3 regions of the Paradesulfitobacterium aromaticivorans genome follow, and region 2 is predicted to be linked to each of the others. Evidence: riboswitches for the same ligand, from Rfam matches in the RefSeq annotation. Region 2 holds a riboswitch; each other region holds the start of a gene.
What was found. A riboswitch is a leader RNA that binds a small molecule or an ion and turns the genes downstream of it on or off. The one in region 2 is predicted to bind cobalamin.

Region 1: linked by a shared signal. The riboswitch ahead of ACYQ2N_RS11940 (hypothetical protein) and the one ahead of cobT (nicotinate-nucleotide--dimethylbenzimidazole phosphoribosyltransferase) in region 2 are both predicted to bind cobalamin.
Region 3: linked by a shared signal. The riboswitch ahead of ACYQ2N_RS05090 (HoxN/HupN/NixA family nickel/cobalt transporter) and the one ahead of cobT (nicotinate-nucleotide--dimethylbenzimidazole phosphoribosyltransferase) in region 2 are both predicted to bind cobalamin.

Annotation. Positions count from the first base shown of each region.
Region 1 covers NZ_BAAHYT010000010.1:1,267,901-1,271,827, reverse strand. The annotation lists gene ACYQ2N_RS11955 (hypothetical protein) at 1-47, opposite strand, end outside; gene ACYQ2N_RS11950 (hypothetical protein) at 292-438, opposite strand; gene nrdD (anaerobic ribonucleoside-triphosphate reductase) at 419-1,072, opposite strand; gene ACYQ2N_RS11940 (hypothetical protein) at 1,156-1,443, opposite strand; cobalamin riboswitch at 1,620-1,802, opposite strand; gene ACYQ2N_RS11935 (FmdE family protein) at 2,034-2,279, opposite strand; gene ACYQ2N_RS11930 (4Fe-4S binding protein) at 3,083-3,256, shown strand; gene ACYQ2N_RS11925 (response regulator) at 3,222-3,927, opposite strand, start outside.
Region 2 covers NZ_BAAHYT010000011.1:733,327-737,253, forward strand. The annotation lists gene hisC (histidinol-phosphate transaminase) at 1-23, shown strand, start outside; partial or broken gene ACYQ2N_RS20365 (adenosylcobinamide-GDP ribazoletransferase) at 178-807, opposite strand; gene cobU (bifunctional adenosylcobinamide kinase/adenosylcobinamide-phosphate guanylyltransferase) at 910-1,521, opposite strand; partial or broken gene cobT (nicotinate-nucleotide--dimethylbenzimidazole phosphoribosyltransferase) at 1,530-2,605, opposite strand; cobalamin riboswitch at 2,709-2,897, opposite strand; gene ACYQ2N_RS20380 (Nramp family divalent metal transporter) at 2,995-3,927, opposite strand, start outside.
Region 3 covers NZ_BAAHYT010000009.1:113,988-117,914, forward strand. The annotation lists gene ACYQ2N_RS05085 (transposase) at 1-184, shown strand, start outside; gene ACYQ2N_RS05090 (HoxN/HupN/NixA family nickel/cobalt transporter) at 384-1,397, opposite strand; cobalamin riboswitch at 1,524-1,714, opposite strand; gene ACYQ2N_RS05095 (cytochrome b5-like heme/steroid binding domain-containing protein) at 1,752-1,919, opposite strand; gene ACYQ2N_RS05100 (hypothetical protein) at 2,161-2,325, opposite strand; gene ACYQ2N_RS05105 (hypothetical protein) at 2,660-3,052, shown strand; gene ACYQ2N_RS05110 (DUF1186 domain-containing protein) at 3,220-3,927, opposite strand, start outside.

The sequences.
Region 1 (3,927 bases), on a different contig from region 2:
AAAAAATTCCTATTCTTCAATTTTATAAAAATACCTCCCTTATCAATTAAGGGTTTTACGTCATAAAGTTTAATTTTTCCATCGTCAAAAAATATACGTAAACAGTATAATCCTCTTTCGGTAAAACTCCATAAATTTTAGGTCTCATGTGCAACATCCCCTTTGTAAACGCTCCTTCATTGATATCAAAAATAGTCTCTATACCATTATATGTTGCATGGAAATGGGGAGGGGGGAGGATTATGCTCATCATAATACATTGTGATGATAATCCCGTAAAATCTCGATATCTCAGGAATTTGTGTCATCTCCTTCATTCAAGGGACAAAATTCAGAGTTCTTCATTTGCAGGGCAACTTTATCGAAAGCCGGCATCGTTCGATAAACCGGATGCACTCCCGCTAAGGTATCTTCAGATTCAGCAGGCAGCATAAACAAATTCCTGCCTCTCCTGAAATTCTGCGCGCTTACACTTGTTCCAGTTCTGAACTGGTCGGAAATACCCCACGATCCGGCTCCACACCTCTGTCATCCCACCGCAGATAGGACAATGATAGTGCTCCCCGCTAATATATCCGTGAGCCTCACAAACGGAAAAAGTCGGCGTTACCATAAAATAAGGAAGGCGATAGCGGGCAAAGACTTTCTGCAATAAGTCTTTGACGGTATTCGGGTCATCGATTTGTTCGCCCAGAAAGAAGACCGTGCCACCCGTATATTCTGTCTGCAGTGCCTCCTGCAATTCGAGCGCCTCAAAAATATCCACTGTATAGCCGACCGGCAGTTGGGTTGAATTGGTATAATAAGGCTCATCAAAAACGAATTCCTGAACAGCCTGCTTTACCTCTGTATAGGACAAATTGTCCCTGCGAACGAAGGGCGCAAGATACGTATCGAACGACGAAACAGCCTGAGCACCGGCAGCTTCCTCCTGAAGGGTATAAAAGAGATTTGCCAGCTGCCCCAAGGCTGTGCGCAGGTGCGAGTACCACCCTGCCGTCCCTTTTACGGATTTCCTGGAAAACAGCCATATCTCCTCTTCCTTTCCGCACATGATCCAGTCCACAGACATGATACTTTGTTCGCCATCATGACTACGGTTGGCATGCCTGACTCTTTTTCCTGCATCGGTTGCCAGACCGTGAAAATCCTGAACTAAGCCCGTTTTTCCCCAGGCGACAGGATAAAAACAACGCCCCGCGTACGCCCTGACTTCATCCTTCCCCGCTGTTTAGGCTTTTGAGGCTTCTGAATTTCTTCAATTCTTGCACTACCTTTAACCTTTTCTATGATTCTGATCTTGTCGTGCCCCTCAAGCTCTTCAAGCTCATCGTCGATATCCATAAGCTGTACCAACCACTTGACACGATGCTCCCGATCGGTCGCAAGTTGGCCTAAAACTTCTTCCCGCACACGGCGCAACGATTTGACGTATGCCACCATTTTTCTTCATCCTTTCTTCTAACTCCAACGACCATACCGATCAACGATCCATACTGATAGCCCATAACAAAAACCCTTTACAGAATTCCTGTAAAGGGTTTAACTCGTCCGGCTAGCCAGATAATATCTTCCGGTTACCAGGCATCGCTACATTCCCCCTATCCTCCGTAGGTTCCTGTGTGGCTTTAAAGCGAGCAGGTCTCCTGGCTTAAGTTCATCGCCGCCTTACGTCTTCCCGGTTTCCCAGTGACATCCTGTAAGGCCGCTCACTATCACAGTGGCGGGACCGCGTCAGATTTGCTGACTTCCCTTTTCAATACTTTCCCTTAAGAAAGTATACTCGTTCTACGTGTATGATGTTTTTCATGAATAGGCTAGCAGATAAGAACTAGCCTGTCAAGGTGAATGCTCCGTTTTGTTGCCTTTATAAGGGTAGGACCACGGGCCGGTTCTCCATTTGCCCTATCCTGACTTAAACACGGTTAAACGGCTGCTTTCATAACGTTGGGAAACGTACGACTTACCAGCCACGTTATTCCCCAACACCGCCAGGAACTCCCCCCTGGCCAGCAAGCGTCGACGGGAAAGCCCTATATGCTGGCCCATCCGGAACTGAAGACCCTGCCGACGATTGGGCAAGGCGGACCGGATACTCCGCAAGCATCATTCTGAACGATCGCCACAACCTCGCCTATGTCCACCCCTTGTTGCGCACACCACTCTCTTAATTCCCTCATCCCAATCTGCACAGCCTTGATTGCCAAACCAGGACAGATATGCCCATGAAAGTCAACACAGCTTTGCCAATCATCCTTAACCAGTATGTCTTTCTCCATCATCATTCACCTCATTAAAATACTTTCCTTTAACCACGTGCCAGAAGAAGTCTCCAAGTTAAAAAAATAGCCGCCTGCCGCACCCCGGCCTCGGCCTGACCTGCTACGACAGGCGGCAAAGAGGAGGTTGTATATTATTAGATCCATGCCGATCTAATAAACTAAGAAAAGGTAATACCTATTGAAAAAACCATGGCATCATCCAGCGCCATCGTGCCGCTGAAAGACCTCCATGGTCCCATTAAACGATTTTCCTATTTTGCATTGCCTATTGCCCAATTAATACAACGTATTTCGATCGGTTATCCTTATCCTTGATGCTCATGAGCTATGCCCAAAAGGTGGTCAACCAGATGGCTCCGCTCCACAGAAAAAAACCATGGAGCTACCGTACCTGGTCAAGACCTCCATGGCCTTATTTTTCATCATTTATTTCTTCATAATTAATTATATTCTTCATTCATTTCCGTTTTCCTGCTAACACAATAAAAATTTTCTATGTTTTTTCTTTAGTTTTGGCAGTGCCTTAATTCTTGCGTGTCAGGGATAAGCCCCGAGTTCCTAGCCCTTCTGAATATGTTACGGGAGGATGATCATAGACTCAGCTTTTGGGCTGGTTAGTTTTCATCTGCAATCCGGATAATTTTCGTGGATTCGGTCAAACTTAAAGGTGAATGATGATCTGGCGGAGGTCAAGATGGAACAAGAGCGCACACTTGAGATTCTAAGGTCTAATGGGGAAAAAACTCTTTGGGACAGATTTTTAATGGGAAGGAGAAAGAGGAGCTTTTGCCGTTGATGATTTGTCCCCTTCCCTTGTCCGGGAACCGAGCAAATGTATTCGCTGCCGGCGCTGCGTCACCGTCTGCCGTGATCTACTGACTTTTAGCATTTATGACATGCTGCACCGTGGTTTTGATTCGGTTGCCGGTCCTGCTTTTATTATTTTTGGTTGGATCGATATTGGGAAGGAGTAATACCTTCATACTTTTTAAATACCGCCGAAAAGTAACTACTGGAGCTAAAACCGGTTGCTGCCGCAATTTGCTCGATTGTCTCAAGTGGGATTCTCAAGCGTTGTTTCGCCTTTTCCAGCCGCACTTGGGTCAAATATTCCGTAAATACTCTACCCGTCTTCTTATTGAATAGACGGCTTAAATAAGCAGGACTGAGGTGCACGTGAGCTGCTACTTGATCAAGTGTAATCTTATTCGCATGATTGCTTTTAATATAATCCAGAGCTTGACGCAACAGGACCTGATCACCACACAACCGATTCTTAACCAATAGGGCGATACATTGGTCTAAAATAGCTTCTCCCCAACACCTTAGTCCCTCAACCGACGACATATGGGATAACTCCCGGACCATGTTATTTTCTAAAGCTGTTACTTCGGTGGAATCAGCACCTGCAGAAAGAGAAGCATGTACAATGATGACCATAAGCCGTATGCCGAAGGAATGTATTACACTAGCCGAAGGATTTAGCTCTTTACTGGCAAGAAGTTGAAGGACATAAGATAATTCTCGCTTAGCATCCTCTAGGTTTCCTGCTTTTACTTGTTCCTCAAGGCTTGCTAAATCTATGGCCGGACCAGGTTGAAAGTCTTTTTGCGCAAGCCTGTCTAATGCCTCTTTTACGGCTCTA
Region 2 (3,927 bases):
AGCTCGTGTCCGGGGTCGTGTGATTAAGAAATAGCATCTGGTAATTCTGCAAGTTGCATTGCGCTTCAGCGGCTGCGTTCACGATGCTCCTCTGCTCGGACGGTTCGCTAAGCAAATGCAACTTGCAGATTTTCATCCTTCGAATGGTGCCGCGTCAGCGGAACAGGGGTCTGTTAATTAGAGGAAAGGCACAGTTACAATAAGCACGACAACTTCGGTAATCTCGATGGTAGCCCCATAGATGTCTCCGGTCAATCCTCCCAAAAGGCGGGCGACCCGCCAGGAGAAGAGCGTGACAAAAAGGAGAGCGGTAAGAACAGCGCTTACTCCTGCCAGACCGAAAAACCAGAAGACCAAGGCGGTGATGGCGACTCCTTCCAAGATGAAAAAAAGCCAGCGCGAAGATTCATGAAACCCTTTGCCCAGGCCTTGACTGCGGGCGTATGGGAAGTGGATCACAGCAATGAGGAAAGCCCAGCGTGCCAGTAAAGGTGGCAGGATTAAAATACTGTAAGAGCTGGGACTAAAGCTAGCTAAAAGGGAGAATTTCAGGATTAAGAGGGCAGCAAGGGTGATGGAGGCGTGAGCCCCAACCCGGCTGTCCTTCATTATTTCCAGCATGCGTTCCCGCGTACGTGACGAAAGCAGGCCGTCCATGCTTTCCATAAACCCATCGAGGTGCAACCCTCCGGTCAGGATTATTTCCAGGGCCAGGAGGATAGCAGCGACTGCCAAAGGAGGGTACAATAACCCGACAAGAGTAGCTGTGCCCCAGAGTACCAATACCAGAAAGAGCCCGATCAGCGGATAATAACGCTGTGAACGCGCGAACTCCTCAGCTGTGACATCCTGCGCTGAGGGAGCGGGATTCTGGTCAGGAAAGTGAAGGCAATAAGAAGTGCACGCATTTTAACGCTCCCGTAACTCATCCAGAATTTTTTGACCTGGCCCTTTAACTTCCAAGGGGTAACCCGCGACCACTAAGTACACCGTATCAGCCGCCTGAGCTAGGATCTGATTGCTGCGTCCTGCCAAGTCTCGGTAGGCGCGCGCCAGAGGATTATCAGGCACTATCCCCAAGCCCACTTCATTCGTTACAAAAATTACTGTGGGTTTAATCCCCGAGGCTGCTGCGGCAGCCTCTCGCACTTTATTTAGAATTTCCTGTTCCGCCTGGAGGCTGGAATGTTTCAAGTTTTCCCCCATATTTCCCTCAGCCTGAAAAGAACTGTGCGCAAGTATCAAGTTTGAGAGCCAGAGTGTGACACAGTCAAGGAGAACTACCCCGTCCCGCTCTCTCAGGGTCAACAACACCTCAGTAATATTAAGCGGCTCTTCTATAAGTTCCCACTCTGGCGGGCGGGATTCTTTATGTTTGCGCACGCGGAAAGCCATTTCTTCGTCCCATATTTGGGCGGTCGCGATATACGTAACCTTCTGGCCGCTGTGGTCGGCCACGAGTTCAGCGAAGGTGCTCTTACCGCTGCGAGCACCGCCGGTTACGAGAATAAATTTGGACATAAGCGTAATCACCTACCTTGTTCACTGACTCCGGCATCGGCGGAGGTGGCCATTTCTTCCAAAATATGAATTGCTGCTTCCACAAGATAAATACTTAAAGCTGCTCCGGTTCCTTCCCCTAAGCGCATGTTCAAATTGAGCATCGGCTCCAATCCCATAATTTTTAAGGCCCTGAGGTGACCCGGTTCGACCGAGGAGTGCGAGGGGAGCATGTAACGGGTAGAATTCGGACTTAATTTGGCTGCAATGAGTCCTCCGGCAGTGGAAATGAACCCGTCCACTATGATCGCCGCCCGGCTGGCTGCGGCTTGTAGGACAGCCCCGGCAATGGCTGCAATCTCCAAGCCGCCAACCTTGGCCAAAACGTCAAGCGGGTCGCCAATGTCCGGCTTATTAACGGAGATTGCTTTCCTGATAACCTTAATCTTGCGGGCCAGTCCGCGATCGTCAACCCCTGTTCCTCTTCCTACAACTTGCTCGACCGGCAGACCGGTATATAAAGAGACAATGGCGGAGCTGGGAGTCGTGTTGCCGATGCCCATGTCCCCGGTGGTAAGGAGGTTGGCCCCGGCGTCAATTTGCTCTTTGGCAACGGCGGCTCCACCAGGATTGCTTTTATTGCCTCGGCGCGGGTCATGGCCGGGCCTTGAGCCATGTTCTTGGTTCCACTCATAACTCTACGGCTCATTAGTTCAGCAGGTTCGAGCGGGAAAGCTACGCCCACATCAGTGCAGATAACCTCCGCACCCGCCTGGCGTGAGAGGACATTTATAGCTGCACCGCCATTAAGGAAATTATACACCATTTGTGGGGTTACTTCCTGGGGAAAAGCGCTGACCCCTTCCGCTACGACGCCGTGATCTCCGGCCATCAGGAGGACGGCCTTTTTGTGGATCTGCGGTCGAGGGGTCTGCTGCATCCCTGCCAGTTGTTTGGCGATTTCCTCCAACTGACCAAGGCTTCCTTGCGGTTTCGTGAAGGAATCCAGGCGTGCTTGGGTTTGGGCCATTGCTTCTTCATCGAGTCCGGTGATCTTGTTAAGAAGGCTTTCTAATTCTTGTTCGAGTTGGGTAAGTGCTTGCATGTTTTTCTCCTCCTAAAATTAAATTTGACTAAAATAAAAAGTCCTAACCACATAGCTGTGGTCGGGACTTTGCCTTCATCTCCGCCGCTCCTCCACACAAGGGAAGACTTATTTGCTTGAGGCAGGTCAACTGGCTTTCGCTTCCTCACTTAACCGCGCCTTCCCAGCCCATCGGCCAGTGGCAGTCTGCGGCAGCTCAGCGTTTACAGTGGTGGGTCCGCGCCGGCCTATACTTGTAATATTCCGGACTTCCCTATTCTCCCCGAAGGGCACCTCAAACAAAGCGTGTAGTTAGTTTTGCTCATAGCATAGCACATGGGGGACTGGCTGACAAGATAAAGCCTAAGAAATATTTCATGTATCTAATTAGACCTGTATTGGAACCCTGCCTAAGAGGTGAAAGTTAAATAGACGAGGAGAGCGTTAAGACTGATGATCAGGGATACGATTACTCCGCCAATCACATTGGTGAGGCGGCGGTTTGCCAATTCCCCCATGATATCCTTGCGGCTGGTAATGAGAAGAAGGGGAATGATAGCCGCCGGAAGAGCAAAGCTTAGAGTTACCTGGCTTATAATTAGGATTTTCATGGGGTTAAATCCGAGGGCAAGTAAGACCAGGGCAGGAATCATCGTGATAGTACGCCGAACATTGATTGGGAGGTCAAGGCCGATAAACCCTTTCATCATACATTCTCCGGCCATAGCCCCCACAGTAGAAGATGAGAGGCCTGAAGCAAGGAGGGCGAGGCCGAAAGCACCGCTCGAAAGGTTTCCGAGCAGGGGAGTCAGGGAGCGGTGCGCATCTTCGATCGAATCCACAGGCAATCCTTTGGAGTAAAACACGGACGCTGCAACGATTACCATGGCTGCATTAACCAGAAAGGCAATATTCATAGCGATGACGATATCCAGACGTTCCATTCGGAAATGCTTACGTGCTTCCTCAAGTTCATCGCTTTGACGGCGTGCTTTAACCAATTCCGAATGGAGAAAGATAACATGAGGCATGACGGTGGCTCCGAGCATTCCGACCGCAACGAGCACGCTCTCCGGACCTAAGCTGGGCACAAGGGTGTGGTATGCGATTTCCGTCCAGGCTGGTTTGGCCAGGAGCATTTCAATCATATAGGATATTCCGATCACTGCAACTAAGGTTACCACAATTCTTTCCACTACATGCTGGCCAAAACGCTGCAAATACACTATAACAAAGGTAACGCCGATTGTCAGGAGCCCGGCAACAAGTAGAGGAATGTTAAACAGAAGGTAAAACCCAAGTGTGGCACCCAGGAATTCAGCCATATATGTTGCAATTGCCGC
Region 3 (3,927 bases), on a different contig from region 2:
TTATATCAAGCCTTTGCTGGTTCAATGCGCTAATGCAGTAATAAAGGATAAGAATTTTCCGCACTTTCGTTATCGCTATGAAGCGATCAAACGCCGCCGTGGCCACAAACGGGCTGTCATAGCTGTAGCAAGAATGATGCTTACGGCTATCTACCACATTACTAAAAAACAAGTCTCCTTTTGATCATTAGCTTTACGAGAAAACTCAGGTCAAACCGGATAATCAGCTAAACAAAGTAGCGCGAGCCGTTATTCTTTTACAGCGTTTTTAATTACATGGCGAGTCATCTTCTGGAAGTAGAGCAGTCGGGCGGAACAATAACGGTCGACAGTACACTAGGAAAGGGAACAACTTTTTCGTTTTACCTGCCGGCGTAAAACCATCAGGCATTTTCAAGCCTTAATATTTTCCACAGCAAATAGGAAATGACCCATGCCACAATGAAAAGTCCTACTAATATATAGCCCATACCCCCAAAGTTCAAATGCTGTATCCATCCCCAAATTCCACTGTTTAGTCCTAGCTTTGCGGTAATTATCTGGGCCAATTCAATTAGACCGATAAACAGTGCTGCGATTACGGAAAGACCGGTAACCGATAAATTATAATAAATCTTGCGTAACGGAGTGGAAAAGGCCCAATGGTAGGCAGTTGTCATAAAAACTCCATCCGCAGTGTCCATCAAGCTCATACCGGCAGCAAATATAATTGGAAGGGACAGTACTACGGTAAAAGGCATCGCTTGAGTCCCAACATTCGCTGAAATAGCTAACAAGGCAACTTCAGATGCAGTATCAAAACTTAACCCGAACAAAAAGCCAAGCGGGTATACATGCCAACTCTTGTTAATAAAACGATACACTGGTTTTAAGAAACGTGATATCAAGCCACGGTTTAGAAGCTGCTGATCAAGATTTTCCTCATCATACTCCCCTTGACGCATCTTTACGAAGAACCGGTAAATATCGAACCAAATGTAAAGATTAAAAAGCCCAATGAGAAGAAGAAAACTTCCGGCGACCATAGTACCGATGAGTCCTGCGACAGCTTTTAATTGAGGGATGTTCTGTTGGGCCCAATGCATTGAAAAAGCCGTAATGATTGCCATAATACAGACAACCGTAGAATGACCAAGCGAAAAGAAAAATCCTACTCCTGTCGGATCCTCTTTTTGCTGTATCAGTTTGCGCACTGTGTTATCGATAGCGGCAATATGGTCAGCATCAAAAGCATGGCGTAACCCTAGGGTATAGGCCAAGAAAGCAAATCCCAGCAATGGAGGAAATTGCTTGACATTCAAAAACAGCAAAATCATGCCTAAAAGGTGTATACCTGCAACTGATATTCCGTAACGGATCCATTTAGGGCGGCTAGTTTTTTGGGGTATTTCTTTCAAAATTGTTCCTCCTTACAACTGCTTAAAACAACAAAAAACCCTCCACCAACGAAAGGGTTTTCAAAGCTTAACCGGTATCAATCAAGAGCAGTGACACAGGCATACCTCCCTAACATCCCGTAGGTCGTCGTGTGTTTGGTATGAGCAGGTCTCCTGGCTTAAGATCCTCATCAACTTACGTCTTCCCGGATAATATTCCAGTGACAGAGTGTAAGTTAACTCCCTCTAACAGTGGCGGGCACCGCATCAGCTTTTACTGATTTCCCTTTTCAATTCTTTTCCCTCAGGAAAGAATCACTCATCCCTAGTATTTAGTTGATTTAATGATACATGATTTTAGAAAGCTTGTACAGTCTATTGTGTACTCTTTAAAGTCCCTACCTTAGAAATCTTACCCCAGAACTCCGGTGTCTGGTGATTCGGTGGAGCCTTTTCCAGCAGGCCCGTTAGATCCTGTCCTGCCACGAGCTGTTGGCCCATAGGAGTATGCTTGCCCAATTTCCATAGCTTAGAGTTGGTCACGTCATACGTCCTGAGCAGCATTTTGTCCGCTTACTGCATTGCCGGGAGTACCAGGCTGTGTTTGCGGTGTTTGAGTTGTTGTTTGCGTCGCTTGGGTTCCAGTACACCCGTTTACAAAAAGAGAGCAAATAAGAGTATTACCATAATAAATAGTCGCTTCATGCTGTTTCTCTCCTTGTACTACCCTAAATACTCCCAAAATTTCATTTGCGCGCAGTCCAATAAAGCTGCTTTGCCAACTCTATGCCAGCTCCACGATTCTCCCGTGCTCCAGTCTCACCCGGCGCTGGGCCAGTTCCCCAACTTCCGGATCATGGGTGACCATTACAATCGTATGTCCTTCCCGGTGAAGTTCTCGAAAAAGTTCAATGACGATTTGTTCGGTCTGGTCTTTCAGCAGTTTCATTTGATTCCTGCTGCTTCGCAGCTCGCACCTCAAGGTTATTTTATCATAAACGGAAATTTACTTCAGATGGAGTAGAGCTGCTCTCTGTTTTGTCGACTATTCCGATTCACGCAGGCGTTCAACAATAGACTGCCTGTTTGTACCTCTGTAGTAAGGGGGATCACCATGGATACCATAATAAGCAGCGGGGAGGAAAGGAGCATTGGCAGTATGGTAAAGCGATAGCGGAAAAACCACAAATTGACGGCTAAGGACTGAATCACACCATAGGAGAATAACGCACCCACCACAAATGTAATAAAAATATTTGTCCATATCAAAACCGTTGGTGAGCGTGAAAACAGAATTGAGCAAAATTAGGCTGAGAGACATGGAAGTGATAACGATGGCCGTTTTCTTTTTATTTCGGGCCAGGTTGGAGACAGACATTTTAGAGATAGTCCCCGTATTTTCTTTACCGCAGGACTTTTTGTTACGTCTTTCCTTGCCTAATCCCTGCTCTGTATACCTCACAGCCTCAACCGGTGAAACAGCTCCGGCAATTTTCCCCGGCTTTCGGGAGCTGATCCATACGGTGAGAAGTGAAAAAAGAGCCGCTCCCGTAAAAACGGATATCCCGTACCACGGAGATTTCAAAAATGTTGTAGATAATGAGATAACCTTGAATATAATCAGGCAGAGTAGTGATGAGCATTATGGCCAGAATGACCATCCTCAATACGGATAATCCGGTCCGCAAATTGGGCAATTTCCTCGTTATGGGTAATCATCACAATAGTCTGGCTAAATTTTCGGTCCATCTTTTCTGTATGGTGTAAATATCTCAAGCTGTTCTGTAGGTTTACCATATGAGATTTCTAAATCGGAAATGCGGTCTATGTTTGCCTCATATTTTTATTTTTCTTTCCCAAGACAACATTTTTTATATTTCTTTCCGCTTCCACAGGGGCATGGATCATTTCGTCCAACAAAGTTTTCCCGTCTGTAAGGAACATTCACCGAAAAAATTCTATTTTCCTCGTATTCGTCATGGAAAATCCTCTTAAACATCTCATCCTCATGCTCATCATTATAATCTTTATCAAATAGATATTCCTCCTCATCGTCCTCTTCATCTGTAAATTTCCCAACCCATTCTTCCAACGAATTAACATCCTCTTCAGATATAAAGGAATAATCCTCATCTTCCTTAAGTTCATCCAGAACCTCTTTCATAGATCTATTAACCTGTTTATTCATAAACGGAATGTCAGCAAGAATCTCTACTACTTTGTCATCTGCTACCGCTTTTAATATGTCGTCTGTCAGTCCTAAAGGATGTATTAACGAACAGCACCTGGGAAGAATGTCCCACACATAGCTGTAGTCTACCTCTAGCTTTCCATTAAAAAGTTGTTTGAAATAGAACACCAGCTGTTCTCTCGATACCACTCCATGATTCAATAGGATCAGAAGAGATTCTAAGGCCTCTGTTCTAACAAATTCATCCAATGAAGAATTCTCAATAATGCCTTTAATCGGTTCAATATTTCCATCACAGACCGAAGCAAGAATATTTTTGAAATCCTCGGTGACCGAATCCCCCAGTAAGTCAAATATTTG